3 regions of the Klebsiella sp. SYXHC3 genome follow, and region 1 is predicted to be linked to each of the others. Evidence: predicted binding sites of a transcription regulator. Region 1 holds the regulator's gene; each other region holds the start of a gene.
The links. The regulator LexA, encoded in region 1, represses DNA repair genes until DNA is damaged. The targets are predictions, from matches to a motif close to TNCTGTATGTACATACAGNA.
Positions count from the first base shown of each region.

Region 1 (10,688 bases):
TCCGCTGACTGGCGAACGCGTTTATGATCATCTGGTACCGAACGACGTCTTCGATGTGCGTTTAGCTCAGATGGAAACCAACCCAGGCGGTACGCTGGAGCTGGGCGTGGACTATGGTCACACCAACGTGCCGGATGACTACTACCTGCAGCCGGATGCATCAAAAGATGGCTGGATGTTCACCGCTGAACATACCCAGAGCATCCTGAAAGGCTACAACAAATTTGTTCTGCAGTACGCGACCGACGCCATGACCTCCAACGGCAAAGGCGTACCGCAGGGCGGCAGCATTAATAACGATGGTTCCATGTGGCGTGTGCTTGACCACGGCGCGGTCTCTCTGGCGGACGATTGGGACATGATGTACGTCGCCATGTACCAGGACGTCAACCTGGACAACAACAACGGTACCAAATGGTGGACCGTCGGCGTACGTCCTATGTACAAATGGACGCCGATCATGAGCACCCTGCTGGAAGTCGGCTACGACAACGTCAAATCGCAGAAAACCGGCGACAGCAACAACCAGTACAAAATCACCCTGGCGCAACAGTGGCAGGCGGGCGACAGCATCTGGTCCCGTCCGGCAATTCGTCTGTTCGCCACCTACGCGAAGTGGGATGAGAAGTGGGGTTACACCGATAGCGGCGTCGCCATGCGCGATACCTCTGGTACCGGTATCAACACTTCCAGCCGCGGCGACGACGATGAGTGGACCTTCGGCGCCCAGATGGAAATCTGGTGGTAATGCTATCCGCATCATGATGAGTAAAAGAGGGGCATCAGCCCCTCTGTTTTCGGCCCAGCGCGCTATTGCCTGGCTAACGCTCGGCCATAGGAATTGAGGTGATAACAATGAATATGAAGAAAAGTCTCGTTGCCCTCTGCCTGTCCGCCGGCCTGCTGGCCAGCGTACCCGCAGTCAGTTTTGCTGATGTCAATTTCGTGCCGCAGAATACCTCTGCCGCGCCGTCAATCCCGGCTTCCTCGCTGCAGCAGTTGACCTGGACGCCGGTCGATCAATCGAAAACCCAAACCTCTAAAGTGGCGATCGCCGGTCAAACGCTGAATGTCCCCGGTATCGCCGGGCCGGTGGTGGCCTATAGCGTACCGGCCAATATCGGCGAGTTAACCCTGACGCTGACCAGTGAAGTCGACAAACAGACTAGCGTCTACGCGCCAAATGTCCTGATCCTCGATCAGAGCATGACGCCGTCCGCCTTCTTCCCGAGCAGCTATTTCACTTATCTGGAGCCGGGCGTGATGAGCGCCGACCGCCTGGAAGGGGTAATGCGCCTGACGCCGGCGCTGGGACAGCAGAAAATTTATGTGCTGGTGTTTACCACTCCGCAGGATCTGCAGCAGACCACCAAATTAATCGACCCGGCGAAAGCCTACGCGAAAGGCACCGGTAACGCGGTGCCGGACATTCCGGATCCGATCGCTAAACATACCACTGACGGCACCTTGAGCCTGAAGGTGAAAACGTCTTCGAGTTCCAGCGTGCTGGTGGGCCCGCTGTTTGGCTCCTCTGGCCCGGGCCCGGTCACCGTTGGCAATACCGCCGCGCCGGTCTATAACGCCCCGGCCGCCGCGCCTGTTGTCGCACCGGTCGCTGCCGCCCCAGCAGCCAAAAGCGAACCGATGCTTGACGATACCGAAACCTACTTCAACAACGGTATTAAGCAGGCGGTGAAGCAAGGCGATATCGACAAAGCCCTGAAATTGATGAACGAAGCTGAACGCCTCGGCTCGAAATCTGCTCGTTCCACCTTTATCAGCAGTGTAAAAGGCAAGGGGTGACCGTCTCCCCACAATGCTGATGTTTAGGCACAGCCTTTAGGTGCGTCCGCCTGGACGCACTTTTTTTTCTCGCGCAGCGGCAACTGTTGCATGCCTGTTGCGCGGATGATCGTATATTGACGTTTGCCCGCCCTCAAAACGCTATTCTGCGATACAATGCCTGCACGTTTTGTACCGGAGAATCAGGCATGCCACATCCTGCGCTTACGCAACTGCGTGCGCTGCGCTATTTTGCCGCCATACCCGAGCTGGACGCGCCGCTGCGCGACTGGCTGTTGCTGGAAGACTCAATGACCAAACGCTTTGAGCAACAAGGGAAAAAGGTCACCGTGACCATGATTAACGAAGGTTTCGTCGGGCGCGACGCGCTGGCGGGCGAAGAAGCCCTGCTGCCGGAAGAGGCGCGGTATTGGCTGCGGGAGATCATTCTTTGCGCCGATGGCGAACCCTGGCTTGCCGGTCGTACTCTCGTGCCGGAATCGACGCTATGCGGCCCGGAATTAGCCCTGCAGCAGTTGGGGCAGACGCCGCTGGGTCGGTATCTGTTTACGTCGTCGACGTTAACCCGTGATTTTATTGAGATTGGCCGTAGTGCACAGCTGTGGGGGCGACGTTCCCGTCTCCGGCTGAGCGGCAAACCGCTGCTGCTGACAGAGCTTTTTCTGCCTGCATCGCCATTGTATTAAGAGGAAGAGAAAATGGAGTGGAGTCTGACGCAGAATAAGCTGTTGGCGTTTCACCGCCTGATGCGTACTGACAAACCAATCGGCGCGCTATTGCTGCTGTGGCCGACGCTGTGGGCGTTATGGGTGGCTTCACCCGGGGTACCGCCGCTGTGGATTCTGGCGGTATTTGTCGCTGGCGTCTGGTTGATGCGCGCCGCCGGCTGCGTCGTGAATGACTATGCCGACCGTAAATTTGATGGTCACGTTAAGCGTACGGCTCGCCGGCCGTTACCAAGCGGCGAGGTCACGGAAAAAGAAGCGCGCATATTATTCGCGGTGCTGGTGGGGCTCTCCTTCCTGTTGGTGCTGACGCTCAATACCATGACCATCCTGCTGTCGGTCGCGGCGCTGGCGCTGGCCTGGGTCTACCCCTTTATGAAGCGCTACACCCATCTGCCGCAGGTGGTGCTGGGCGCGGCCTTTGGTTGGTCGATCCCGATGGCGTTCTCGGCGGTAAGTGAAGCGCTGCCGCTCAGCTGCTGGCTGATGTTCCTCGCCAATATTCTGTGGGCGGTAGCCTACGACACCCAGTACGCGATGGTCGATCGCGACGATGATGTCAAAATCGGCATTAAGTCGACGGCGATTCTGTTCGGCGAAAACGATCGTTTGATTATCGGTATTCTGCAGGTTGCCGTGCTGGTATTGATGGGGGCTGTAGGCTGGCTGAATGGGCTGAACTGGGCGTTTTACTGGTCGCTGTTTATCGCGGCAGGACTGTTTGTCTGGCAGCAGAAACTTATCTTCAAGCGCGAACGCGATAACTGCTTCAAAGCGTTTATGAATAATAACTACGTTGGGCTGGTGCTGTTTCTCGGTCTGGCGATGAGTTACCTGCAGTAAATCCTTCTGTTCCCCGACTCGCGCCGCGAGCCGGGGAACAGAAGCCGCAACGTTATGCGTCGTCCTGAGCGGCGCTTTCAATCGTCAAACGTACATCCGACGTAATCAAATCCGCCAGCATCTGGTAGACCTTCAGGGTCTCTGCCGGCTCGGCATCGCCAGTATCGCTGATGTAGCCTTCGTCACGCAGGGTCAGCACGAGGGTACTGAACACCGCCTTATCGAAGAACTCCGGCGCATTGATACCATGCAGTACCGACAGACGCTGCGCCATGGTGCGGCTTTCTTTCTCCAGCGTACTGCGGTTGATGGACGGGTTGGCGCTCAGCAGCCAGAAGGTAATCGCGTAGCGCTGTAACGTCTCACGCGCGCCGGCGGCCAGCAGCTGCAGGGAACGAGAGTGAGCCGGATTGACGCTCATCTCATCGCCATTCAGCACCACCAGCCCCTGACGCTGCATCTCTGCCATCAGCGCATCGATAACGCCCGCCAGTTCTTCTTTTTCCCAGCGCAGGAACAGTTCGGCTTTCAGGAACGGATAGAACATCTCGACATGACGCAGCACTTCGCTACGGGAGATGCGGCGATGCTGGGTCACGATAGCGGCCAGCAGCGATGGCATCACCAGCATATGGGCGATGTTGTTGCGATAGTAGGTCATCAGCACCGCCTGCTCGCGCGGCAGGATGATGATATCGCCGATGGTGTCTTTCTCGACTTCGAACTTGTTCATCTGCAGCGCGTGGTCGATAAGCTCGCTGGCGGAAGCCGTCGGCGCGGTCGAATCGGTGGAGTACGGCACGTTACGCAGCAGGTCGAGGTAGCAATCCAACTGTTGGGTTAGTTGCTCACGGGTCAAAGAACGCTGACGTGACGCCAGAAGCGCCGTACAGCACAGGTTCATGGCGTTAGCTGCCCCGGCATTGTTGATGCGCACCATCAGGTCGGCGGCGATATTATTCACCGTCGGCGTCAGCCAGGAAGGGCGGACGGCTTCGATAGGATCGATGGCTTCGCGCCATTCCGGCACGTGCTGATTGAGATAGGTCATCAGCGGCAGCGGTTCACCGAAGTTAACGTAGCCCTGGCCAAGATTACGCAGCTTACTGAGACCGCGCATCATCTGCGGCAGGCTCTCTTTTTCTTTTGTCGCGCCGCGCAGCTCTTTGGCGTAGGTACCCACTTCCATCACGTGCTCGTAGCCGATATAAATCGGCACCAGCGTGATGGGGCGGCTACCGCCGCGCAGCATCGCCTGGATAGTCATCGACAGGGTGCCGGTTTTCGGATCCAGCAGACGGCCGGTACGGGAACGCCCGCCTTCGACAAAGTATTCCACCGAATAACCACGGCTGAACAGCTCGCCAAGATATTCGCGGAATACCGTGGAGTAGAGCTTGTTGCCCTTAAAAGTACGACGAATAAAGAAAGCGCCCAGGCGGCGGAAAATCGGCCCAGCCGGCCAGAAGTTGAGGTTTATGCCTGCAGCGATATGCGGCGGCACCAGACCCTGATGATAGAGCACATAGGAGAGCAGCAGGTAGTCCATGTGACTACGGTGACAAGGCACATAGACAATCTCATGGCCGTCATGCGCCAGCTGGCGTACGCGCTCGGCATTGTGCACGTTAATCCCCTGGTACAGACGGTTCCAGGTAAAGCCCAGAATACGGTCAGTCAGGCGGATCATTTCATAAGAGAAGTTAGCGGCAATCTCTTCCATCAGCGCGATGGCGTTCTGCTGGGCCTTCTCGTGAGAAATCTTCTTGCTGCGCGCTTCATCTTCTACCGCGCGGGCGATAGCTTTCGACGCCAGCAGCTTGTTGAAGAGATCCTGGCGGGCAGGGAGGCGCGGGCCGACGGCGGCCAGACGTTGACGGGCGAAGTGCATACGCGCCACGCGGGCCAGCTTCTGGGCGATGATTTTATCGGTACCGTGCTCATCCGCCATGCGGCGCAGAGAGACCGACGGCGAGAAACGCACGAAGCTATCGCGGCCAAGCCAGGAGACGGCGAAGAATTTCTGAATACCGTTAAGCATCCGCAGCGGCGGATTCTCTTCGCCTTTTTCACGACCCGGCGCGCGGCCGAACATGACCGACACCGGTACCATTTGCACGTCGAGGTCGGGATGGTTACGGTGCAGATCCAGGTAGTCGTGGAACAGCTTGATGGACTCTTCTTTCGGCGTGTAGTAGGTAAACACGCGCGGGCCGCCGTGGATGAAAACGTAGCGCGGCAGCAGTGTGCCGTCGATTTCCAGCGGTTCAAAAGGGTCGGGTAAATCATGCGCCAGGCACTGGGCGCGCAGGGTCAGCAGGTCCGCCTTGGAGTTATAAGGCAAGACGTACATTATCGGACGCGAGGTATCGAGCCCTAATTCCTGAGCAGGTTCTGCCGGAATAGACTTGCTTTTTACCAGCACCCGTAATGGTAAATTCAGTAATTTATAGTAAATTCGTTGCCAGCCGGACATAAACGATGTGAAGCCTCTGGTTAATCATGCAAATGCGCGGCAAGAATAACAGAAAGCGTACAAAATTTCCGTTGTCACACGGCAAACACGTACACTCAGCGACGTCATTTACATTAAAAGGTTCTTTTTGATGGCCAATAATACCACTGGGTTAACCAGAATCATTAAAGCAGCAGGTTATTCCTGGAAAGGTTTCCGCGCGGCATGGGTTAATGAAGCCGCTTTCCGTCAGGAAGGCGTCGCCGCTATTGTGGCCGTGGCGATAGCCTGCTGGCTGGATGTCGATGTCATTACGCGAGTCCTGCTCATTGGCTCGGTCCTGTTAGTGATGATAGTCGAAATTCTTAACAGCGCGATTGAAGCGGTGGTTGATCGTATCGGGCCTGAGCATCATGAGCTTTCCGGGCGCGCAAAGGATATGGGGTCGGCAGCGGTGCTGCTGGCGATAATCATCGCGCTGATCACCTGGGCCATGCTGCTGTGGTCGCATTACCGCTAAGTCTTGTCGGCAACGCTCGCAAAACGGAAAGAATCTCCTGATTTTTATATGATATGTGGTTCCAAAATCACCATTAGCTGTATATACTCACAGCATAACTGTATATACACCCAGGGGGCGGAATGAAAGCGTTAACGACCAGGCAGCAAGAGGTGTTTGATCTCATCCGGGATCACATCAGCCAAACGGGCATGCCGCCGACGCGTGCGGAAATTGCTCAGCGCTTGGGGTTCCGTTCCCCAAATGCGGCGGAAGAACACCTGAAAGCGCTGGCGCGTAAAGGCGCGATTGAAATCGTCTCCGGCGCTTCCCGCGGCATTCGTCTGCTGACGGAAGAAGAACATGGTCTGCCGCTGATTGGCCGCGTTGCCGCCGGCGAGCCGCTGCTGGCGCAGCAGCATATTGAAGGTCACTACCAGGTTGATCCGGCGATGTTTAAACCGAATGCCGACTTCCTGCTGCGCGTAAGCGGGATGTCGATGAAAGACATCGGTATCCTCGACGGCGATCTGCTGGCGGTGCATAAAACTCAGGACGTGCGTAACGGCCAGGTGGTTGTCGCGCGTATCGATGAAGAAGTGACCGTTAAGCGTCTGAAAAAGCAGGGCAACATCGTTGAACTGCTGCCGGAAAACAGTGAGTTTTCTCCAATCGTCGTCGATCTGCGCCAGCAGAGCTTCACCATTGAAGGTCTGGCCGTCGGCGTGATCCGTAACGGTGAGTGGCTGTAACTCCCGTCTTAACGCAGCGTCATCATGATGCATGACGCTGCGATGTTCCTCCTCTGTCTGGTCCCTCTTCATGCTGCTCAACGCCGCCGATAAAGCACTGTGGCGCCTCGCGCTACCAATGATTTTCTCCAATATCACCGTTCCGCTGCTTGGGTTGGTCGATACCGCCGTTGTCGGCCATCTCGATAGTCCCGTCTATCTTGGCGGCGTCGCCGTCGGCGCGACGGCGACCAGTTTCCTCTTTATGCTGCTGCTGTTCCTGCGAATGAGCACCACTGGCTTAACCGCTCAGGCCTATGGCGCCAAAGATCCGCAGCGCCTGGCGCGCGCGCTGGTGCAACCGCTGATCCTGGCGCTGGCCGCCGGGCTGCTCATCGTTCTGTTCCGCATGCCGCTTATTGACCTCGCGCTGCATATCGTCGGCGGGAGCGAGGCGGTACTGGAACAGGCCAGGCGGTTCCTGGAAATCCGCTGGCTCAGCGCCCCGGCGTCGTTGGCCAACCTGGTGCTGTTAGGGTGGCTGCTTGGCGTGCAGTACGCTCGCGCCCCGGTCATCCTGCTGGTGGTCGGCAACTTGCTGAATATCGTGCTCGATCTGTGGCTGGTGATGGGGTTGCATATGAACGTGCAGGGGGCGGCGCTGGCGACGGCGCTGTCGGAATACGCCACCTTTATCATCGGCCTGCTGATGGCGAAACGGGTGCTGGCGCTGCGTGGCGTGACGTTTGCCATGTTGAAGGAGGCGTGGCGCGGCAATATGCGGCGCCTGCTGGCGCTTAACCGCGACATCATGCTGCGCTCGCTGCTGCTGCAGCTCTGCTTTGGCGCCATCACCGTCTTCGGCGCCCGTCTTGGCAGCGACGTGGTGGCGGTCAATGCGGTACTGATGACCATGCTGACCTTTACCGCATACGCGCTGGACGGTTTTGCCTATGCCGTCGAAGCGCATTCCGGGCAAGCCTACGGCGCGCGTGACGGTAGCCAACTGCTGGAAGTCTGGCGCGCTGCCTGTCGGCAGTCGGGAATGGTAGCGCTGTCGTTCGCGTTAATCTACAGCGTGGCCGGTGAGCATATCATCGCGCTATTGACCTCTATCCCATCATTGCAGCAGCTGGCAGACCGCTATCTGTTCTGGCAGATGATCCTACCGGTGATTGGCGTTTGGTGTTATCTGCTGGATGGCATGTTTATCGGCGCGACGCGCGGCGCGGAGATGCGTAATAGCATGGCGGTAGCCGCTGCGGGGTTTGCGGTGACGTTGCTCTCTGTGCCTATGCTCGGCAATCACGGCCTGTGGCTGGCGCTGGCCGTGTTCCTGGCTTTGCGTGGGCTTTCGCTGGCGCTCATCTGGCGCCGCCACTGGCAGCGTGGCACCTGGTTTAACTCACCCTCCTGAATGTAAAAAGCCCGGCTCAGCGTAGCGCGAGCCGGGAAAATCCCCCCAGCGTTTTCAATCGACCTGATGGTTAAAAATTCCGAATAACGAATCGGTGCCAGCATTGTCATCTATAGTTATTACCATGTCCGGAACAAAACGGGCTGTTAACCCACCGAATGATGAGGACGTAATGATGAATAAAGACGAAATCAGCGGTAACTGGAAACAGTTGAAAGGTAAAGCCAAGGAACAGTGGGGTAAGCTGACCGATGACGATATGACGGTCATCGAAGGGAAGCGCGACCAGTTGGTCGGTAAAATTCAGGAACGCTACGGCTATGCCAAAGATCAGGCCGAAAAAGAGGTGTCTGACTGGGAGCGTAAGAACGATACGCGCTGGTAGCGAACGCGGTTTTGACCCCCTGTTTATGCCTGTCTAACGGCATAGTGATATGCCGTAGCTTCCCGCTGATGTCGCCCGACTCAGCGGGCTTTCTTTTTAATCTGGATGGTATGATCGTGATGGCAGTGTTCGCGAGTACTGCAGGCTTCGACTTCCACGCAGGCCGCGCACAGGCCATGCGCTTCAATCACATTATGCCGTAGAGCGAAGCCCATTCTGGCCGCCAGCGTATGCATAATATCCTCTACGCCTTCCGCACACTCTTCTTTGACCACGCCGCAGCGATCGCAGATAAACATCGCCGAACTGTGGGTTGGCTGATCGAAAAGGTGGCACAGCACATAGCTGTTGGTCGATTCCACTTTGTGCACAAAACCTTGCTCCAGCAGAAACTCCAGCGCGCGATAGACCGTCGGCGGCTTCGCCTGCGGCTCTTTTTCACGCAGCAGATCCAGCAGATCGTAGGCGCTAATCGCCCCTTGCTGCAGGCTCATCAGACGCAACACTTCCAGACGCTGCGGGGTCAGGCGTACGCCACGTTGCACGCAAAGCTTTTCAGCCTGCGCTAACATTTCTTGCGAAGTGGTGTTATCCATGAGCATCCTCTGGTTGCGTGATGTTGAAACTGTTACTTTATCACGAACCAGGTAAAACGCCGAGAACCTGCAAGCTTTGCTATACCTGATGTATCTCATTTTCGGGAGAAAACGATGAAACGACCTGATTGCATTCGACATTGGCGCGAACTGGAAGGTGCGGATGATTCCACCTACCCCGATAGTCACGAGCTGTTTTCAATTGGCGCGCCTCTTGCCCGCGGCCTAGGGCTAAATCGGCTGGGCATCCATCATGAACGTTTACCGCCGGGACGCAGAACCTCTTATCCGCACGCGGAAAGCGATGAAGAAGAATTCATCTACGTGCTGGAAGGCTTTCCGGAAGTCTGGATCAATGGCTATCTATGGAAGCTGGAGCCGGGCGATAGCGTCGGCTTTCCGGCGGGAACTGGCGTATGTCATACCTTCCTGAATAATACCGAGCAGGAGGTGCGACTGCTGGTCGTTGGCGAGGCGAATAAAAAGCACAACCGTATTTACTATCCGCTGAACCCGGGCTATGCCGCGACTCGCCAGGACCGTTGGGTGGATCACCCTCCGCAGTTCTTTGGCCCGCACGACGGCAAACCGCGTAAAATATAGGTAACATTTTGACCATGGCGCGTGGCGTTCGACGCTATGCGCCGTGGTTTGTGTTTGTGCTATAGTAGCGCCCCTTTTTACCCGGATGCTTATTTATTCGCCATGATGCCAGAATCCACGTCTACCGCTTTTGCCGCCCACCGTTTTTCTATCGCGCCCATGCTCGATTGGACCGACAGACATTGCCGCTACTTCCTGCGTCTGCTGTCGCGCCATACTCTGCTGTACACCGAAATGGTCACTACCGGCGCGATTATTCACGGTAAAGGCGACTATCTGGCCTATAGCGAAGAAGAACATCCGGTGGCGCTGCAGTTGGGCGGTAGCGATCCTGCGGCGTTGGCGCAATGCGCGAAGCTCGCCGAGGCGCGCGGCTATGACGAGATTAACCTCAACGTCGGCTGCCCCTCTGACCGCGTGCAGAACGGGATGTTTGGCGCTTGTCTGATGGGCAATGCCGCGCTGGTGTCGGACTGCATCAAAGCGATGCGCGACGTGGTGTCGATCCCGGTAACGGTAAAAACCCGTATTGGCATTGACGATCGGGATAGCTATGAATTCCTGTGTGATTTCATTGAGACCGTCTCCGGCAAAGGGGAATGTGAAATGTTCATCATTCACGCCCGTAAAG
Region 1 covers NZ_JBXUNG010000009.1:31,123-41,810, forward strand. The annotation lists gene AC2CGP_RS19355 (maltoporin) at 1-748, shown strand, start outside; gene malM (maltose operon protein MalM) at 856-1,803, shown strand; gene ubiC (chorismate lyase) at 1,992-2,489, shown strand; gene ubiA (4-hydroxybenzoate octaprenyltransferase) at 2,502-3,371, shown strand; gene plsB (glycerol-3-phosphate 1-O-acyltransferase PlsB) at 3,424-5,847, opposite strand; gene AC2CGP_RS19380 (diacylglycerol kinase) at 5,978-6,346, shown strand; gene lexA (transcriptional repressor LexA) at 6,469-7,077, shown strand; gene dinF (MATE family efflux transporter DinF) at 7,148-8,473, shown strand; gene AC2CGP_RS19395 (CsbD family protein) at 8,649-8,858, shown strand; gene zur (zinc uptake transcriptional repressor Zur) at 8,939-9,454, opposite strand; gene AC2CGP_RS19405 (cupin domain-containing protein) at 9,569-10,057, shown strand; gene dusA (tRNA dihydrouridine(20/20a) synthase DusA) at 10,160-10,688, shown strand, end outside.

Region 2 (10,688 bases), on a different contig from region 1:
AGTGAATCGAGGCCCGGTTTTGCTTCATCGCTATCGTGTACCGGAGCCTGTCGGCTGTGTGGGTCGTGGTGCTTATCTGACATCTGCTCGTCTCCTGCTTTCATTGCTAAAAGTGGTCGTTGCTAAACCAAAACCCTTCTAACTATAGAACATTGTGCTGAGGATGCTGCTCAGGCAGGAATAGAGTTATCCTAAAATGCGCATCGTGCCAGGAGGGGCGACGAAAAGGGGGGCAATCGGCTATGATAGGGGTTTATGTTCCCGCTTTGCTTAGTGAATCCATCTGTTATGAAATCATTGCGCCAACAAAATCGCCCTATCATTAGCTACGTGCCGCGCGTCGAGCCTGCGCCGCCGGATCATGCCGTTAAAATGGACCATTTTCGCGATGTCTGGATATTGCGGGGCAAATATGTCGCCTTTGTACTGATGGGCGAGCGTTTCCGCCGCTCGCCGGCGTTCACCGTGCCGGAATCGGCGCAGCGCTGGGCTAATCAGATTCGCCAGGAAGGTGAAATAGAGGCATGACCTCATAGGAAAATAAAAAAGCCGCTGAAATTCAGCGGCTTTTTTGTGGCTGTTAACGTTAGCGATGCGCCAGTTCGGCGTCTTCTTCACTATCGAGGATGGCTTTATCCGTCTGGCGCAGCCACTGACTGGTCAGCGTGCCGGCGGTCATTGAACCGTTAACGTTGAGGGCGGTACGACCCATATCAATCAGCGGCTCGACGGAAATCAGCAGTGCGACCAGCGTGACCGGCAGACCCATCGCCGGCAGCACGATCAATGCCGCGAAGGTGGCGCCGCCGCCAACGCCGGCTACGCCAGCGGAGCTCACGGTGACGATACCCACGAGGGTGGCAATCCACATTGGATCCAGCGGGTTGATGCCAACGGTTGGCGCGACCATTACCGCCAGCATTGCCGGATAGATACCGGCGCAGCCGTTCTGACCAATCGTCGCGCCGAATGAGGCGGAGAAGCTGGCAATGGATTCCGGTACGCCCAGACGGCGCGTCTGCGCTTCCACGTTCAGCGGAATAGAAGCCGCGCTGGAACGGCTGGTGAAGGCGAAGGTAATCACCGGCCAGACTTTACGGAAATACTTCAGCGGACTGACGCCATTGACGGCTAACAGCAGACCGTGCACCACAAACATGATGCCCAGCGCGATGTAAGAAGCCACTACGAAACCGCCGAGCTTGATGATGTCGTGCAGGTTGGAACCGGCAACCACTTTGGTCATCAGCGCCAGCACGCCGTACGGAGTTAACTGCATCACCAGACGCACCAGCTTCATCACCCAGCCCTGCAGCGTGTCGATGGCGGTCAGGACGCGTTGGCCTTTCTCCACATCGTCTTTCAGCAGCTTCAGCGCCGCGACGCCAAGGAACGCCGAGAAGATAACGATGCTGATGATCGAGGTCGGGTTCGCGCCGGTCAGATCGGCAAACGGGTTTTTCGGCACAAACGACAGGATCAGCTGCGGAACGCTCAGATCTGATACTTTACCGACATAGTTGCTCTGGATGGCGTTCAGACGGGCGGTTTCCGCGCTGCCCTGTACCAGGCCTTCAGCGGTGAGGCCAAACAGGTTGGTCACCAGTACGCCGACCAGCGCGGCGATAAGGGTGGTGAACAACAGCGTACCGATGCTCAGGAAACTGATTTTACCCAGCTGTGAGGCATTGTGCAGGCGCGCCACCGCGCTCAGAATAGAGGCGAAGACCAGCGGCATAACGATCATCTGCAGCAGTTGCACATAGCCGTTACCGACGATATTAAACCACTGAATAGAATCTTTCAGAACCTGGCTGTCGGAGCCGTAAACCAGCTGCAGGCCGAGACCAAAGATAACGCCGATAACGAGACCGACCAGTACTTTTTTAGCGAGGCTCCACTGTTTGTGGCGGGTTTGAGCCAGCGCAAACAGTAAAACCGCGAACACGACAACGTTCGCTATTAATGGAAAATTCATCCCCGTTCTCCTGATATCTTGTTACCTGGGTTGGTCTGAAACCAACTCTTATGGCGCCAAGAGTAGCAGAAGGCCTTATTGCTTTCTTATACTCAAATGGAATGGGTTATAACCAAAAAATCATTTAGCGTATTTATCGTTCAGCCTGATGGCTAATAAAGCGATTAAAGGTTATTTGCAGCGAATTAATCATATTGGATGACCAGCGCACGGCGCTATTTTCGGCCATGCTTTGCGGCATCCAGACGGCGTAAATGAACAGCGCCATGCACAGCGCGCGCTCGAGCTGATTGCCTTTGCGCGGCGCGAGGATCGGTAGGCGGAACCGCCAGCGGCAGGGCCACAGCAGCGGTACGCCGGCCGGGGTGAGCATATCGGCGAGTATATGACTGAGGTAGCCGAGCACTAAACCCTGCAGCGCATCGGCAGGGATAATCCAGCTCTCAGGCACTTTAAGATAGAACAGCGCCAGCGCGCCGAATACCGCCAGCAGGCTGTGGGTAAAACCGCGATGGCCAAAGGCGCGGGCTACCGGTTTGGAGACCCAGCTTAAACGCTGCCCGAGGAACGATTTCGGATGGTCGATATCGGGCAGCAGGCAGGTCAGCACGGCGGAAGGAACGATATGCCACCAGTCCCCCTGCGCCAGCACGGGGGTTAATTCTGCATTTTTTGCAAATACCGCACAGGCGATAGAAAAGAAGAGGTGGCCTTCCGCCGTCATGATAAAAACCCTAAACTGTCAATTCATACAGTATAGGGTTTTTATACAGTATACGGAAGAGGTGACGGTGTAACTCTTTGTCACAAGGTTGACACATTTTGACGACACCAATGTCAGCGCACGCCGCTTAGCCGCGCAGATCTGCTACCGTCAGCTGCTGCAGAGACGTCAGTTTCACATCGGCCAGTACAAAACGCGGATCGCGGCTGTTTTCTGCTTCCGGAACCACAATTGAGCGCATTCGCGCCGCTTTGCTGGCGATCATGCCGTTAACAGAATCCTCCAGCGCCACGCAAGACATCGGCGCGATGCCAAGCTTAGCGGCGCAATCGAGATAGACCTGGGGGTGCGGTTTGCTGTATGGCAGATGTTCGGCGGAAGCCAGCGCGTCAAACTGGTCGCGTAGTTCAAACATTTCCAGCACTTTTTCCAGCATATGCAGCGGCGACGCCGAAGCGAGACCTATTTTTAGTCCCTGGGCTTTACACAGCGCCACGGCTTCACGCACGCCGGGCAGCAACGGCCGCGACTCCTCGACCAGTTGAATGGCGCGGCGGATAATGCTGGCGGTTACCTCTGCGCGGTCTGGGCCGCGCCAGGGCTGTTGCGCAAACCACAAATCGACCACCAGGTCGATGCGCAGCCCCAGCAGGTCCGGCAATTCATCACGGCGGCTAATATCCACTCCGAGGCTGTCCAGTACCTCCAGCTCTGCGCGGTCCCATAGCGGCTCTGAATCGATAAGCAGGCCATCCATATCGAAAATAGCGGCAAGAATCTGACGCTTCGCTGACATAAGTTCCTCTCCATTGGCGTAAGTAGATAACGAAATTGTCCATATGGTATATCATACCGCGCTGAAGCAGGCGAAATTCGCTGACGAAGATAGACTTATACCTGACTCTATGGCGGCATGGAGAGTCTGGCGTTTTAAACAAGGGGAACTCATGACGTATCAACAAGCTGGACGCATTGCGGTCATTAAACGCATTTTGGGATGGGTCATCTTCATTCCAGCCGTGCTGTCTACGCTGATTTCCGTACTGAAATTTATGTACGAGCATAGCGAAAAGAAACCGGGTATTGATGCGGTGATGATGGATTTCGCCCACCTGATGATTGAGATGGTGCGTTTTAATACGCCGTTCCTGAATTTCTTCTGGTACAACTCGCCGCTGCCGGAGTTCAAACATGCGTTGAACATCGGTTTCTGGATTATCTACGCGCTGGTGTTTGTTGGCATGGCGTTGCAGGCTTCCGGCGCGCGGATGGGCCGCCAGGCGAAGTTTCTACGCGAAGGGGTGGAAGATCAGTTGATTCTGGAACAGGCTAAAGGAGCGGAAGGTCTGTCTCGTGAACAGCTTGCCGAACGTATTGTCGTACCGCGTCATACCATCCTGAAGCAGTATTTTACGCTTTACGTGCTGCCGATTGTGGTGATTGTGATTGGCTATGTTTTCTTCTCACTGCTTGGCTTCCTGTAAATAGACAAACGGCCCGGGTAACCGGGCCATTTATCATTCGGCAGGCAGCGCTCGCGGCTTGCCTTCATTGTCTACCGCCACATAAATAAACAGGGCTTCCGTTGCCTTATAACGCTGGCCCAGCGGTTCCGTCGATACTTTTTTCACCCATACCTCAATATTAATGGTGATTGAGGTGTTACCGCGTTTTACGCAGCGGGCATAGCAGCACACGACATCGCCAACGGCGACCGGGCGTAAAAAAGTCATACCATCAACACGGACGGTCACAACGCGGCCGCGGGCAATCTCTTTGGCCATAATCGCGCCGCCGATATCCATCTGCGACATCAGCCAGCCGCCAAAAATATCACCGTTCGCGTTGGTATCCGCCGGCATGGCCAGGGTACGTAAAACCAATTCGCCCTTCGGGGCGAGATCTGTTGTTGTCATTCTATACTCTGTACTAGTCAAAGAAGATCAGGCGCGATGCTACTATGAAAACGGCGCAGAGAGAATAGGGGAATACGCCCGTCGGTACGGTTAAAACGGGGTTTTGGCAAAGGTCGGGACGCGAGTTGAAAAAAGAAGGCGGTACGCGCCGGCCAGCGCGTACCGTTGAGAGGTATTAGTGCTTATCGTCCTGCGGCATGTGGCGGTAGATATAGACGCCGCTCAACAGGGTGAAGACCAGGGTCAATGCCGTTAAACCGAAGACTTTGAAGTTGACCCAGATATTCTGCGGCAGCCAGAACGCGATGTAGATATTGGCCAGTCCGCAGAGAATAAAGAACAGCGCCCAGGCCAGATTCAGCCGTGACCACACCTGCTGCGGCAGCGTCAGCTCTTTGCCAAGCATGCGTTGGATAAGCGGTTTTTTCATTACCCACTGGCTGAACAGCAGGGCGCCAGCAAACAGGGCGTAGATGACGGTCACTTTCCACTTAATGAATTCATCGTTGTGGAAGAAGATAGTCAGACCGCCGAAGACGGCGACAAGCACAAAAGTGATCAGCGCCATCTTTTCAACTTTACGATAGCGCACCCAGCTATAAATGGGGACCACCGCGGTGGCGACGATCAGCGCGGTGGTTGCGGCGTAGATATCGTAAATCTTATAAAAAGCGAAGAAGACTACGAGCGGTAAAAAATCGAGAAACTGCTTCATACATCAATTCCGTCGTTCAGGAAGGGCCGGAATACTCGGCCCAGATTAAAGTTAGTTGCGAATAAGCATATACAAGCGGAACAAATAGATCAGCAACAGCGCAGAGAACAGATTGCTGATGGTATTAATGACCACGGCGGCGACGTTTGGCGACAGCGTTGCGAAGCTTGAAGCAAGCAGCAGCAGCGCCGTTTTTGCCAGCAGCCAGCCCAGTACCGCTGGCGCCACCAGACGCATATTAGCCCACGCCAGACGCATACTGCCGCGCATTGCGCTAAAGATGCCGATTTTATCCTGCACCAGCATCACCGGCGCGAACGCCAGGACAATCGCCAGCAGCACGCCCGGCACCAGCACCAGCATCATCCCCATCTGTACCACGAAGGTGGTGAACAGGATAAGCAGCAACAGTTTCGGCAGAACCGGCGCCGCGGCGCCGATCGCCCGCAGCGCGCTGACGCGATGCCCGGCGGAGATCAGCTGGATCAGCAACAGTACGCCGCCGACGAGGATGGCATTCCCCACCAGGCCGGAGAAGGTTGAGGCTGCCGACGCGCGCAGCAAGATCTGCTGCTGTTCCGGCGTCATGTTCTGCACCAGCTCAAACAAGCCGGCGCTGCCCGCCAGGTTATCGCCTTCGCTGAGGATCGATAACTGCTCGTCACTGGGCGAAAAGGCATGGCCAATGACTACCGTGATGAACGCGCATAACAACGCAATCAGCAGAATAGTAACGAACTGATTACGAAAAAAATTCCCCGTGTCACGGTAGACGGACTTCGCCGTGATAGACATGCATTCTCCTTGAGTCTTGCAGGTGTTTTAACTAGCCGGGGATTGTACCGCAAAACGTGGTTGGGTAGCAGTCTCTGCCGCTGTCACGGTAAGTATATCTTTGTAAAGAGTTCCCAGCGGCGGCAGGCCGTAGCGGGCACGGGCGCGATCGCACGCTTCGTTGAGTTCGCCGCCTTCGCCTGACATAGCAAATTCGCGGCAGGGGGAAGGCCGCTGATGATAGATGGTGCAGTGCACCGATTCGCCGATTTCGCCGCTTAAGGCTGTGCAGCGGCTTTGCCGCTGATTGGTGCCGCTCATGCAGCGCAGAAAAGGGGTAAGGGGTTCGGTGAGCTGCGTAGGTACCACGCCGCCGGCGTCGTCGGCTTCAGCCCAATAGAAGGAGACTCGAAAATACGCACAACAGGCACCGCACGTCATGCACGGGTTGATTTCACTCATAATTACACCTGAAAAAAACGCATCAACACAAATTGTCGGCAATTAAATTAGCTATCCGCACGATCGGCGACAAGAGGGGGACGCAAAAATTTTTCTCACGGGTAAAAATTGATGTAAGGACAAATCAGAACGTTACTGAGTGCTGCAAAAATTAATCTGGATCAATAAATGTTAAATCTAATGGCCTGGTGTGATCTAAAACAGATCAAAACTAACTCATTGTAGGTATATTTGCTGCCGCTGATAAAAACCATAATGGGGACATGGATATGAAGAAAATTGCAGCGGCGGCATTGATCTTAGGTACGCTTTCTGGTGGTAGCGCCTGGGCGCATGAAGCGGGGGAGTTTTTTATTCGCGCGGGTTCGGCGACGGTTCGCCCGACTGAGGGTTCTGACAACGTACTGGGTAGTCTCGGCGGTTTTAACGTCAGTAATAACACCCAGTTAGGTTTAACCTTTACCTATATGGCGACCGACAATATCGGTATCGAACTGCTGGCGGCAACGCCGTTCCGCCACAAGGTCGGTACCGGGCCGACCGGCACCATCGCTACCGTACACCAGTTGCCGCCGACGCTGATGGCGCAGTGGTACTTTGGCGATGCGCAAAGCAAAGTGCGCCCGTATGTCGGCGCCGGTATTAACTATACAACCTTCTTTAACAATGATTTCAACGATACCGGTAAGGACGCCGGGCTTTCCGACCTGAGCCTGAAGGATTCATGGGGCGCGGCAGGACAGGTTGGCCTGGATTATCTGATTGACCGCAATTGGCTGCTGAACATGTCAGTGTGGTACATGGATATCGACACCGACGTGAAATTTAAAGCTAACGGAGAGAATCAGACCGTCAGTACCCGTCTGGACCCGTGGGTGTTTATGTTCTCTGCCGGTTATCGGTTCTAATGGTTTAAAAAAACTGGCCGTTCGCGGCCAGTTTTATCCTCTTCAGACCAACCGATGGGCGTGCAGTTTGGCGCTTTCCATAATGCTATCCATTATCACCTGCACGCGATGCGGCAACACGCCTCGTTGACGATAAATCAACCACGCCTGCATATTCACGCCGCGTTCTCGTGGCAGACAGGGCTGTAGCGTACCCGCTTCTAATTCCGCCGCGACGGAGTAAAAAGGGGCATATACGATGCCCAGGCCCTGCTTGGCAAGCTCGATAGCCGGCAAAATGTTATCGCATACGCTGGAACCGTTGACCTCTACCTGAATACTCTCACCCGCGGCGTTATAGCAATGCCAACTGTTGCGGATCCCGCCCAACGTACGCAAAGTGATGCAGCGGTGCTGCGCAAGCTCATCAACATCGTGCAGAGGCCACTGCACAATATAATCCGCGCAGGCAAACAGCCCCATGCGAAAGCGAGTGAGTGGCCTTGCGATCAGGCTTTCGTCCTGCGGTTGGAAAAAGCTAATCAGCAGATCGCAATCGCTATCGAAAAGCGTCCCGTGTTTCTGTTCGCGCTCGTCGGGATTGCGGGTGAGAATATTGACGGTTAATTCAGGCGCCGAACGTAGCACCGGCGGCAAAAGGTATCGGGCAAGGAAAGCCTGAATGCCGATCGGCGCGCCGAGCGTCACCATGCCGTTGAGGCTGCGTTTCCAGGTACCGGACATATCCAGCAGATCATTATGCTTATCCAGCAGAATATCCGCCCGGCGCAGGAACTGCTCGCCAAACTCGCTCAGGATTAACGCCCGTGGATGGCGGATAAAGATCTCCAGCCCCAGGCGCCGTTCCAGCGCATTCAGCGCCCGCGACACATTCGACTGCGGCATGTCCAGTAGTTGGGCGGCTTTGCTCACGCTTGCCGTTTCGGCAATCATGCGAACGATGCGGAGTTCGTCAATGCGCAGGTCTTTTTCTTTCACAAGGTTGGTTCTTTTGGTTTGCTATATCAAAAATGATATACATCTTTGCCGTCATTGTCATATGACTTCTGGCCAGTAGCTGGGTATTATTTGCGTGGATTATTTATTACAGCCGAAAAATACAGAGAAATAATTCGATGAAAATAACAACAATGGCTGCGTTATCTGCAATTTTGCTGCTGGCGGCGTGCGCTTCCAGCGTAACCGAAAAAGAAAAACATATTGAATATGACGATATTATCAAGGGACTATCGGTTTCGGCGGAAGAGATATTATTCCGGAAAGATAAAAGTACTGATTTTTACCGTTATCAATATTTGGTCTATCAGTCGGAAAATGATTATTCTCGGAACAGCTGCACTATTACAGTGAGTGGCATTGCTAATTATAAAACAGCGTAGTTAGTACGGTTTACCTTTTTTATTACCAGGTGTTATTATGTTTCTCGACTACTTCGCCTTAGGCGTGTTAATTGCCGTGTTTTTAATTTTATTTTACGGCATTATTATTATTCATGATATTCCCTATTTATTGGCCAAGAAACGCCAGCATCCTCACCAGGATGCAATTCATGTCGCCGGCTGGGTGAGCCTGTTTACCCTGCATGCGATTTGGCCGCTGTTGTGGATCTGGGCCACGCTGTATCGCCCCGAGCGCGGGTGGGGAATGGCGCATAAAGGCGAAGATAGCGCCGAAATGCATCAGCGAATCAGGCAACTTGAAAGCGAGCTCAAGCGTCTGCAGGAGCAACAGATAACTGTAACGACAAACTCGTCAAATAACCGCTGAGGCCAGTGTATGGATTTACTCATTATTCTTAGCTATGTGGCGTTGGCCTATGGCGTATTTAAAATTTTCCGCATCCCGGTTAATAAATGGACGGTGCCAACGGCAGTCCTTGGCGGCGTGTTTATTGTCGGCGCGCTAATTCTGACCATGAATTATAATCACCCGTATACCGACCGCGCGCAAAAAATAGCATTGTCGATCCCGATTGTACCGCAGGTGTCGGGGGCCATCGTAGAAGTTACCGATAAAACGAATGTGTTATTACGCAAAGGCGAGGTGCTGTTTCGTCTTGATGATAGCCGTTATCGCGCGCGATTGAATAAACTGGAGGCGGATCTCAGTGCCGCCGAAGCGGATATCAGAACCCGGAAAGCGGCACTGAGTGAAGCCGCTGCCAACGTCCAGCGGATGACGGCGGAATATGAACGCGCCCGTCAGGATTATCAGCGCTATGCGAAAGGCGCGTCGATGCCGGTAAATCCTTTTTCCGAGCAGGATGTGAATCACGCCGAGCAGCAATATCAAGCGCAATCTGCGGCCCTGCGGGCGGCTAAAGCCCAGTATCAACAGGAGTTCGAAAGACTTTCGGCGCGTTTCAATGGCGAGGATGCGCAAATCGCCAGCCTGAAATCGCAGATTGCCGAGGCGCGTTATGACCTTGAACAGACGGTATTCCGCGCGCCCAGCGATGGTTATGTCACTCAGGTGCTGGCGCGTCCGGGAACCACGGCAGTTCGTCTGCCGTTCAAACCGGTGATGATTTTTATTCCGCAGCAGAAACGCCAGGTGGTGGCGGTATTTCGCCAGAACGCCATCCTGCGCCTGGAGCAGGGGGACGAGGCAGAGGTGGTGTTTAATGGCTTACCGGGGCAGGTGTATGCCGGCAAGGTCACAAAGGTACTGCCAACCATTCCCGACGGTAGTTACCAGGCGAGCGGCGCATTACAGGGTTTAAGCGCCACGCCCGGTCGGGAAGGGGTTTATGTGATGATTGACCTGGCGGCGAGCCGCGATCTTGCCCATTTACCTGATGGGGTCAGTGCCCAGGCGGCGGTGTATACCGACCATTTTGCCCACGTGTCGGTGATGCGTAAGGTGCTGTTACGGATGACCAGCTGGTTGCATTATCTGTATCTCGACCACTAAAAGCTGAAGTTGAGTCAAAAAAAAAGCCCGCGATAAACGCGGGCAAAAATACTGGAAGCAATGTGAGCAATGTCGTACCGAATACCTGAGTTGTTCACTCAACTATTCGGTAATGAGAAAGATAATATTTCTCATTTAAGATATCAACCCCAGAGTTTGTGCGGAGGTGCATTTTTTTAATCAAGAGTGAAAACCGTGCGTTTCTGACTATTATCACGCGGCCATGCCGTAGCGACATCGCGGAGCGGCAGCGGCGTGGTGGCGATGGTAAACTGACCGGGAACCGCCGCCTGCAGCA
Region 2 covers NZ_JBXUNG010000001.1:812,584-823,271, reverse strand. The annotation lists gene katE (catalase HPII) at 1-83, opposite strand, end outside; gene cedA (cell division activator CedA) at 256-528, shown strand; gene AC2CGP_RS04045 (L-cystine transporter) at 587-1,978, opposite strand; gene AC2CGP_RS04040 (metal-dependent hydrolase) at 2,112-2,702, opposite strand; gene hxpB (hexitol phosphatase HxpB) at 2,830-3,498, opposite strand; gene AC2CGP_RS04030 (YniB family protein) at 3,650-4,186, shown strand; gene yciA (acyl-CoA thioester hydrolase YciA) at 4,220-4,618, opposite strand; gene AC2CGP_RS04020 (septation protein A) at 4,794-5,333, opposite strand; gene AC2CGP_RS04015 (YciC family protein) at 5,385-6,128, opposite strand; gene AC2CGP_RS04010 (YkgJ family cysteine cluster protein) at 6,156-6,569, opposite strand; gene ompW (outer membrane protein OmpW) at 6,839-7,477, shown strand; gene AC2CGP_RS04000 (LysR family transcriptional regulator) at 7,520-8,455, opposite strand; gene AC2CGP_RS03995 (hypothetical protein) at 8,593-8,856, shown strand; gene AC2CGP_RS03990 (DUF3302 domain-containing protein) at 8,894-9,244, shown strand; gene AC2CGP_RS03985 (HlyD family secretion protein) at 9,254-10,390, shown strand; gene AC2CGP_RS03980 (quinone oxidoreductase family protein) at 10,567-10,688, opposite strand, start outside.
Region 2: the regulator LexA is predicted to act here: its motif matches at 2,716-2,735, upstream of AC2CGP_RS04040 (metal-dependent hydrolase).

Region 3 (10,688 bases), on a different contig from region 1:
TCCTGGAGCCGGTGATGCACGTCGAGGTGGAGACGCCGGAAGAGTACGCCGGCAATATTATGGGCGATCTCTCTTCCCGTCGCGGAATGGTGCAGGGGATGGAGGAGCGTTTCGGTAGCCAGATTATTCGCGCCGATGTGCCGCTGGCCGAAATGTTCGGTTATTCCACCACGCTGCGCTCGATGTCGCAGGGTCGCGCGACCTATAGCATGGAGTTCCATCATTACGCAGAAGCGCCGCGTAACGTGGCCGACGATATCATCGCCAGCCGCGCGAAAAGTTAAGTTAGTACTCCCGGGCTACGGTGACGGCCTGGCCCGGGTTAAACGATTTCCTGCGCATATTGCCACAGCGCTTTCAACAGGGCTTGTTTTTCACTATCGTCAGCATACTGTTGATACATCACCTGCAGTTCATCGGCATAGGCCTGCAAAAACTCTGGCGTAAAGACGTTACGGCGGTGCTCTAACCAGCGCTGCTGTTCGTTTTCATCAAGCGTACCGGGGAAGTTACGCGCGCGGTAGTTAAACAGCAGGCGTTCAATGCGTTTATCCGCAAACGTAATATCCAGCGCTGGCAGGTTACGCGGTTCGGTTTCCAGCACTATCTTCATCGCCGCGCGATCGGCATCGCTAAAGAATCCGTTGTACAGTTGGGCGTCAACATTATCCGATGGCACGAACGGTTCGGCTTCGGCATACAGGGCCACCACTTTCTCACGTACCTGCGGATTTGCGCGCAGCAGTTGGGCGTTCTCCAGGCAGCGCTGAGTATTGATACCTAAACGGTCGGCATCCTGCGGACGCAACGTATTGGCCTGCGCCAGCACCGGGCATTTGTTTAAATGCACCAGCTTAATTGGCGCTGCCGGTAAATAGCCGAGTTCGTCTCGCGGAGTATACAGGCGCTCGCGCAATGTATCGGCGTCGAGCTCCAACAACGGCGACATATCCCCCGCCAGGTCAACCATAATCACCGCATTGCGGTTATCCGGATGCCAGGCCAGCGGCGCGACCAGGCTAGTGTTGCCGCGGGCGGCGCCGAACATACCGGAAACGTGGACCAGTGGTTTCAACTGCGGCACGTCGATTAACGTCGCCAGCTTGCGTTTATTTCGATGACTGTACAGATAGTCAAACAGGCGCGGCTGATGGGTCTTCACCAGTTTCGCCATCGCAATAGTGGCGTACACATCGGCCATCGCATCGTGGGCATTGCTATGCTCTATGCCATTCGCGACGGTCAGATGCTCAAGGCGGAAGCTTGGCAGACCGTCTTCATTTTCCGGCCAGTTGATACCTTCCGGGCGCAGGGCATAGCAGGCGCGCATCACATCCAGCAGGTCCCAGCGCGAATTATCATGCTGCCAGCTCCAGGCGTACGGATCGTAAAAGTTGCGGTAAAAAATATTACGGCTGACTTCATCATCAAAGCGGACATTGTTGTAGCCGACGATACAGGTTTTCGGCACCGTGAACAGATCGTTGATGCGGCGGGCGAAAGCGGCCTCGTTGTCGCCTTTGGCCAGCGCTTCCTGTGGCGTAATTCCGGTAATCATCACCGCCTGTGGTTGCGGCAGGTAGTCGTCCGCAGGCTTGCAGTAGAAGACTTCTGGTTCGCCAATGACATTCAGATCGCTATCGGTACGGATGGCGGCGAACTGCGCCGGCCGGTCGAGCGAAGGGCTGGTACCGAAGGTTTCGTAGTCGTGGAATAAAAATCCAGGCTGATTGGCGCTGTCTTGCATAATCGATTCGTTATCCATGGTGTAAGGCATTCCGTATGGTAAACGATTTGTAGAGCCATCAGAAGGGTAACGGTCAGATGCATCTACTGTCATGTCATATTTTCTTGCAATTTAGCCCTGATCTCTCAGGCGAACTTCCGTAAAAAGGACGGCGAATCTGTGAATCTTGAGGATATGCCGTTGAAAGGCCGTTTTTTATTTGCTGTAACTTTGCTCGCTTCGAGCGTTTCCTGCGCATTTGCTGCCGCTGATTTGCCCGTCACCGTGACGCCGCCATCGATCCAGGCCGGTTCCTGGGTGCTGATGGACTACACTACCGGTCAAATCCTGACCGCCGGTAATGAACATCAACAGCGTAACCCCGCCAGCCTGACCAAACTGATGACCGGTTACGTTGTCGACCGCGCCATCGACAGCCATCGCATTACCTTTGATGATATGGTCACCGTCGGTAAGGATGCCTGGGCCAAGGGCAATCCAGTGTTTAACGGTTCTTCGCTGATGTTCCTTAAAGCGGGCGATCGGGTTAGCGTTCGCGATCTTAGCCGCGGGCTGATCGTCGATTCCGGTAATGACGCCTGCGTCGCGCTCGCTGACTATGTCGCCGGCGGCCAACCGCAATTTGTCGCGTTGATGAATAGCTACGTTGAAAAATTGCATTTGAAAGACACCCATTTTGAAACCGTCCACGGACTCGACGCGCCTGGCCAGCATAGCTCCGCCTATGATTTAGCGGTGTTGTCGCGGGCGATTATTCACGGCGAGCCGGATGTCTATCACATGTATAGCGAAAAAAGCCTGACGTGGAACGGTATCACCCAGCAGAACCGTAACGGTTTGCTGTGGGACAAAACCATGAATGTCGATGGCCTGAAAACCGGCCATACCTCAGGAGCGGGCTTCAATCTTATTGCCTCGGCGGTCGATGGCCAGCGTCGTTTGATTGCCGTGGTGATGGGGGCCGATAGTCCAAAAGGGCGAGAAGAGCAGGCGGCTAAACTGCTGCACTGGGGTCAGCAGAACTTCGACACCGTGCAGGTGCTGCAAAAAGGTAAGCAGGTCGGCGTCGAACATATCTGGTATGGCGACAAAGAGCAGATCAAGCTCGGCACCGATCAGGACTTCTGGCTCGCGATCCCGAAATCAGAAGTTCCACGTATCAAAGCAAAATATGTGCTGGATACCAAGGATCTGGAAGCGCCGATCGCCGCTAACCAACGCGTGGGCGAAATCTCGCTTTACGATGGCGACAAAGTGGTCGGGCATTGGCCGCTGGTGACCCTGGAAAGCGTCGGCAAGGGTGGGATGTTTTCCCGCCTGAGCGATTATCTGCATCACGGCATTTAATCTTGTTACCCTCTGGCCCGCCGCACTCTGCGGCGGGCTTTATTCATTTCGCGCTTGTGGCGACTCTGTGAATCCGCGCACATACTGTTGTTCATCCGGCTGCTAAATTTGGTGTATATTTATACAGTATTTTATCAACACTGGAGGCGCTATGAACTACAGCATTCAATCTCTCGATGCCCGCAAGATTGCCGGGTTTCATATGGTTGGCCCCTGGGAGCAGACCGTAAAGCAGGGGTTTGAACAACTGGCGGCGTGGGTCAGTCACCACCAGGTGCCTGCGCAGGAGTGGGTCGCGGTTTATTATGATAATCCGCAGCAGGTACCGGCGGAAAAACTGCGTTGTGACACCGTTGTTACCGTGGCGGATGATTACGTCATCCCGCCGAATAGTGAAGGGGTCATCCTCACCGCAATTGCCGGCGGCGATTACGCCTGCGCCAGCGCGCGGGTCATTAACCACGACTTCTCCACGCCGTGGCTGCAGTTCTTTGACAGCCTGCTGCAGAGCAGAGAGTTCCAAATCGCGGATAAGCCCTGTTTTGAAATTTATCTTAACGATGGCAACCAGGATGGTCACTGGGATATTGAGATGTACGTGGCGGTGAACCGTATCGGCTCGTAAGTCGTTATCCCTTATCTTGACAAGGTTTTTTACATTAGCGCAGTGCGCTCGTGAAAAAAGCGGCTACAATTGGCCTTTTCTGTTTGCCGGAGCAGGCCGTGCGCGCTGATAAATCACTTAAGCCATTTGAGATCCGTCTGTATCGTCATTACCGAATTGTACACGGTATCCGCATCGCGCTGGCTTTTGTCCTGACCTTCCTGCTGGTGCGTCTGCTGAACGTGCCGGAGGGCACCTGGCCTCTGATCACCCTGGTGGTGGTGATGGGGCCTATCTCTTTCTGGGGCAATGTGGTGCCGCGGGCCTTCGAACGTATTGGCGGCACTATCCTCGGTTCGGTACTGGGGCTGGTGGCGCTCAAACTCGAGCTTATCTCACTGCCAATCATGGTGCTGTGGTGCGCGGTGGCGATGTTCCTTTGCGGCTGGTTGGCGCTCGGCAAGCGGCCCTATCAGGCGCTGCTGATTGGCATTACGCTGGCGGTGGTGGTGGGCGCGCCGCCGGGCGATATGAACACCGCGCTGTGGCGAAGCGGCGATGTCATCTTCGGTTCACTGTTGGCGATGCTGTTTACCGGTATCTGGCCGCAGCGGGCGTTTTTGCACTGGCGCATCCAGATGGCGAATTACGTTACAACGTTTAATCGGTTGTATCAGGCCGGTTTTTCGCCAAATCTGGTTGAGCGTCCGCGGCTGGAAAAACATCTTCAGAAAGCGCTCAATGATGTGGTGAAAATGCGTGGGTTGATAACCCCGGCCAGCAAAGAAACGCATATTCAGAAAGCAATCTTCGAAGCAATTCAGACCGTCAGCCGTAATCTGGTATGCATGCTGGAACTGCAGATCAACGCTTACTGGGCCTCTCGCCAGGGCCATTTTGTGATGCTTAACGCCCAGACTTTGCGCGAAACCCAACGGATGACCCAGCAAACGTTGCTGACCATCGCCCATGCCTTGTATGAGGGAAACCCGCAGCCGGTACGCGCCAACACCGAGAAACTCAACGAGATTGTGGTCGAGTTGCGACAGCTTATCAAAGAGCATCAGGGCGATAATCTGTCGGAAACGCCGATTCACGGCTATGTTTGGCTGACCATTGAGCTGGCGCGCCAGCTTGAGCTGCTGTCGCACCTTATTTGCCGCGCGCTGCGCAAATAAAAGACAGATACGTGCGCGAAGTGAACAGGTTGCTTCGATTCAGCAGCATTTAGGGTTATGATAAACGCAAAGGAAAAAACATTGTCATCAGCGACTGCTAGCAGTTATGTTAGCCCTATAGGGCAGTCGCTTTAGCGAATCCGAATCTCAAATATTAGGGGTGTAAAAATGGAAACAACTAAGCCTTCTTTCCAGGACGTTCTGGAGTTTGTTCGTCTGTTCCGTCGTAAGAACAAGCTGCAGCGTGAAATTCAGGACGTTGAGAAAAAGATCCGTGATAACCAGAAGCGTGTCCTGCTGCTGGACAACCTCAGCGACTACATCAAGCCGGGTATGAGCGTAGAAGCCATTCAGGGTATCATCGCCAGCATGAAAACCGATTATGAAGACCGCGTTGACGATTACATCATCAAAAACGCCGAGCTGTCGAAAGAGCGTCGCGACATCTCCAAAAAACTCAAAGTGATGGGTGAAGCCAAAGTCGGCGAATAAACCACTCATTAGTTCCGGCGGCAGTGCTGGCCGCCGGGCTCCTCCATCTTCCTGCCGTTAAACCTCCGTATAAGCATCTCCCTTTAAGCCGACAGTTTGTTATACTGCCGCCGTGAACTTATTGATACCGGAAGGGTTTATCACATGCTGTCCCAGCTACAGGTACCGCCGCGATGATACTGATTACCGGCGGCGCGCGTAGCGGCAAAAGCCGTCACGCCGAATCTTTAATCCAATCCTTCGCGTCGGTGCTCTATATCGCCACTTCAGCCGCTATTGACGATGAAATGGCCGCACGCATTCAACATCACCGCAATAGCCGCCCGCCGCACTGGCGTACTGCAGAGCGCAGCCGTGATCTAACGCCACTCATTACCCCCGATAATGTACCCGATGAAGCCATTTTGCTTGAGTGCGTCACTACACTGGTCACCAATATTCTGTTCGCTGAAGGTGGGGAAACGGATCCTGATGAATGGGATTACGTTGCGATGGAAAAGGCAGTCACGCAAGAAATCACTCAGCTGATTGCTGCCTGCCGCGCCTGCCCATCGCCGGTGCTGTTGGTTACCAATGAGGTGGGGCTGGGAATCGTGCCGGACAACCGGCTGGCGCGGCATTTTCGTGATATTGCCGGGCGCGTGAATCAGATGCTGGCCGCGGCTGCCGATGAGGTGTGGCTGGTTGTTTCAGGGATAGGAGTCAAAATCAAATGATTAAATCGTTCTTTGCCACGCTTTCTTTTATGAGCCGCTTGCCGGTTCCGGCCCGCTGGTCGCAGGGGCTGGAAATCGATCAATATGAGCGCGGGATTGTTACTTTTCCACTGGTGGGGTTACTACTTGGCGCGATTGCCGGGCTGGTGATGCTGGCGCTTCATGCCTGGTGCGGCCTGCCGTTGGCCGCGCTGTTTGCCGTACTGGCGCTGGCGCTGCTGACCGGCGGTTTTCATCTTGATGGCCTGGCGGATACCTGCGATGGGATCTTTTCCGCCCGCCGCCGCGAACGGATGCTGGAGATCATGCGCGATAGCCGCTTGGGGACGCACGGCGGACTGGCGCTGATCTTTGTGCTGATGGCGAAGGTTCTCGTCATTAGCGAACTGGCGCTGCGCGGTACCTCGATGCTGACCGCGTTGGCCGCATCTTGTGCCGTGGCGCGAGGGATGTCGGTGTTGCTAATGTACCGCCAGCGCTATGCCCGGGAGCAGGGGCTTGGTAACGTATTTATTGGCAAGGTGACTTTCCGACAGACCGTCATTACCCTGGCGCTATCCTTGGCGCTGGCAACGTTGCTGCTGGGCGTGCATGGCCTGCTGGCTGCGGTTATAACGCTGCTGGTGGTATCGGCGCTTGGCCAGGCGCTGAAGCGCACGCTGGGCGGGCAGACCGGCGATACGCTTGGGGCGGCCATTGAACTGGGCGAAGTTATCTTTTTACTGGCGTTGCTATAGAGTACACACCGCGCTGACAGGAAGCATATGAATACAATAAGTGAATGGTTAGCGGCCATCCCGCGGCCGGACGAAAGCGCGATGTCGCGGGCTCGTGAGCATATTGATGGCTTGTTGAAACCGCCCGGCAGCCTGGGACGTCTGGAATCACTGGCGATTCAGTTGGCCGGTATGCCGGGGCTACAGGGCGGGCTACGTTTTGCACGCAAAACTATCGTGGTCATGTGCGCCGACCACGGCGTCTGGCATGAAGGTGTTACCGTCTCGCCACAAGCGGTGACCGCTATCCAGGCGGCCAATATGACCCGTAAGAATACCGGCGTTTGCGTGCTGGCAGCGCAGGCCGGGGCTGATGTTCAGGTAGTTGACATCGGTATTGACGCCGAACCGATCCCTGGGCTGGTAAATATGAAAGTGGAGCGCGGCAGCGGCAATATTGCCTGTACCGCGGCGATGAGCCGGGAGCAGGCCGAAGCGCTGCTACTGGCGAGCATGCGCTACACCCGCCAGCTTGCGGACCAGGGCGTGCGTCTGTTCGGCGTGGGCGAGCTGGGGATGGCGAACACCACGCCTGCTGCGGCCGTGGTCAGCGTGCTGACCGGCCATGATGCCGGCGATGTTGTGGGCATCGGCGCAAACCTTCCGCTATCGCAACTGGCGCATAAGGCGGAAGTGGTACGCCGGGCGATAGCGGTCAATCAGCCGTCAGCGGGCGATGGCCTTGATGTGCTGGCAAAAGTAGGCGGTTTTGATTTGCTCGGGATGGCTGGGGTCATGCTGGGCGCCGCTTCCTGCGGATTGCCGGTGATACTCGATGGCTTTTTATCGTACGCTTCAGCACTGGCGGCCTGCCGGATCGCGCCACAGTTGCATCCGTACCTGATTCCGTCGCATCTGTCGGCGGAGAAGGGGGCAAGTATTGCGCTGGAGCACCTGCAGTTGCAACCTTATCTGGAGATGGGCATGCGCTTAGGCGAGGGCAGCGGCGCGGCGTTAGCCATGTATCTGGTCGAGGCGGCAGGGGCAATGTTCAACAATATGGGGACGCTGGCTGAGAGCAATATCGTGCTGCCGGAAACCCGTTAAGCGGCTTCGGGGCGCCGACCGGCCCCCCGAAACAGTGCTTACAGCACCTGCTGCCACACGCTTTGCGGCAGCAGATAAACATCCGCTTTAGCCTGCATGCCGTCGGTAACGATATGACGAATGCCGCTAGCCATCACCGCAAGGGTGACATCAAACGCATTCAGGCTATCGCCAAAACCGGCGGTAAGGTTGAGCATTGAGCCATCGGCCATTAGATAGATTGTTTTCCCCGGCATCCGATAAGCGTTGATATAGGGCATAACCTCTTCATGCGGGAACTGGCGCAGGTGTTCGCAGTCAATCTCTTCCGCCACGTGGCCGACGTTGAGAATAAACCCCCCATCTTTAGCGCTGTCCAGCGCCAGGCTGTTGACCACTTTTTTGCCGCCGGTGGCGGTAGCGACGACGTCGGCTGATGCGATGGCATCCTGTAAATCCACGACATGCCAGCCGTCATAAGCGGCCTGTAAACGGCGCGCGGGATCGATTTCCGCCACCATAACCTGGCCGCCGAAGGCTTTTGCCGCGGCGGCGACGCCTTGCCCGACCAGGCCGTAGCCGATCACCAGCACTTTTTTCTCATGTAGGGTCAGGTGAGTAGTCTGGAAGAATGTGTGCCAGGCCGTCAGGCCAACCATATGGCGGTTATGTAGCCCTTCTTTGACCGGCAGATCATCCCAGTTAAAGATAGGGTAGCCGGGGCGAATATCACCGAGGCGATTGACGCCGGAGCCGGTGGCTTCAAGGCCGGCGACGACATTGCCGAACTCGCCACGCTGGTGGAGCAGGGTGGTAATATCTGCACCCATTTCACAAAGGTGAGTTGGCCCCCAGGCGATGGCTTTTTCCCATGATTGTTGCCAGTCGGCGTCGCTCATATTGCGCCAGGCGCAGGCTTCCGCGCCGCGCTCCACTAGCCAGGAGACAACCTCATCCTGCACGGTGGTTGGATTACAGGTGGTCAAAAAGACTTTCGCCCCTTTCTCAAGGAGCCCCTGCACCAGCGGGATCATTTTCATATCCAGATGCATACAGCAGGCCAGGCGCACTTCGCTGAGGTCAGGAAGGGCCGCCACCTGACGCAGGGTACGCGGCATATTCTGGCTGGCCCATGCCACTTCTTTCGTTAAATTTGTCTTATTATTCACCGTATTGTGACCTTTAATCCGTAGAGTGGGTTTAACCCCGGTGGGGAAGATGATTCTAACGCAGGGTGTAAAAATCACATAACCCACACTGCCCGGTAAAGTTGCAAATAATAGGCATCATAAATACATGGTTGTTAATGAATGGTTAAATAAAGACAATGAAACATCATTTATTCCTATGATGTGAGCGATTCGTTCGATGTTACGCGTTTTACAGCGCCCGCTATTTTCTCGCGCGCGTATTTTTCTTGGCCGTTTAAAACCTCATGCCTTACCCGTTGCTAAAAAGCATATTGTGCTGGGATCGATCGGTGCGGGAACCGGACTGGCGGTGACCAGTATGTTCAGCCACTGGCTGTTGGGTGAGGTAAATCTGTGGTTTATTGCGCCGATGGGGGCCTCGGCGGTATTGCTATTTGGCGTGCCCAGCAGCCCGCTTGCTCAGCCCTGGTCTATCGTTGGCGGCAACGTGCTTTCGGCGCTGATCGGCGTCACCGTCGGACTACTGGTGCCGGATACGGCAATCGCCTGCGGCCTGGCGGCGGCGCTGGCGATCGCTGGAATGTACTTTTTGCGTTGTCTGCATCCACCTGGCGGCGCGGTGGCGCTCACGGCCATCCTTGGCGGCGCCGGCGTACACAGTGAAGGCTACCAGTTTGTGCTGACGCCGGTATTATTGAACTCCATGATGTTGGCGCTGCTGGCGATCGTCTTCAACAATCTGGTCGGGCGCCGCTATCCGCATCCGCTGGCGGCGGAAGAGGTGAAGCCGAATGTAGTGCCGATGGGGATTGCAGTCACTCGCGAAGATATTCACGCCGCGCTGATGGAAGGGCAGTTCCTTGATATCGGCGAGGACGATGTGCAGGAACTGCTGGAGAATATCGAACAGCAGGCCCGTCTGCGTCTTGCCGCCGGTCAAAAAGCGCGCCAGTGATGCTATTAAGACACCCGTTGCAATGCCTTAGCTAGCGCCAGCCTGAATCGCTCGATGAGGTCGGGTTCACCGGGCAATAATTCGGCGAGCGTAATCGTTTTGTCCGCGCGGTAGACCTTACCGCTGCCGAGCAGCGCCTCAATATCATTGGCCGCCTGATGTGCGGCCTGCAGATCGGCATCCAGTAATATCACGGCGTGCGCCAGGACAATGTGACCCTGGCTTTCGGCTATGGGCCGCCAGTATTGAGCGGTACCGGCAATCTTGCGCGCGTTTTCTCCCTCACCGCAGGCCAGATTATAGCGGCCGTCGCAAAAAGAACCGCTGACGGCCTGAAAATGGCTTTCGACGCCAAGAGTCGAAAGCGTGCGTTGCAATATTCCACATAACAACAGATAGATGGGTTCGGCGGCTTCGCCTAATGGCTGGATTACCGGCCAGGCAAGACTCAGGTTGAGGATCCCGGGCCCCTGCGGCACCAGCCCGCCTCCGGATCGACGCATCCACACCGGCCAGCCACCGGCGGCAAAGGATTCACTGACGGTGGCCAGATTGGCGAATTTCCGGTAACTGCCAGGAACCACGAACCCTTGCGGCGCCTGCCAGAGTTGAGCGACGGCTTCGCCGCCGCGCGCGCGCTCGAACAGAGGCTGTTCGGCGAGCGTGGGATCATCGCAACGGACAATCGGTAATCCG
Region 3 covers NZ_JBXUNG010000001.1:1,106,992-1,117,679, reverse strand. The annotation lists gene fusA (elongation factor G) at 1-284, shown strand, start outside; gene sbcB (exodeoxyribonuclease I) at 323-1,747, opposite strand; gene dacD (serine-type D-Ala-D-Ala carboxypeptidase DacD) at 1,928-3,094, shown strand; gene sbmC (DNA gyrase inhibitor SbmC) at 3,246-3,719, shown strand; gene AC2CGP_RS05520 (FUSC family protein) at 3,818-4,876, shown strand; gene AC2CGP_RS05515 (DUF496 family protein) at 5,045-5,368, shown strand; gene cobU (bifunctional adenosylcobinamide kinase/adenosylcobinamide-phosphate guanylyltransferase) at 5,542-6,084, shown strand; gene cobS (adenosylcobinamide-GDP ribazoletransferase) at 6,081-6,821, shown strand; gene cobT (nicotinate-nucleotide--dimethylbenzimidazole phosphoribosyltransferase) at 6,849-7,907, shown strand; gene AC2CGP_RS05495 (adenosylhomocysteinase) at 7,946-9,055, opposite strand; gene AC2CGP_RS05490 (HPP family protein) at 9,255-9,992, shown strand; gene AC2CGP_RS05485 (lipoyl protein ligase domain-containing protein) at 9,998-10,688, opposite strand, start outside.
Region 3: the regulator LexA is predicted to act here: its motif matches at 3,204-3,223, upstream of sbmC (DNA gyrase inhibitor SbmC).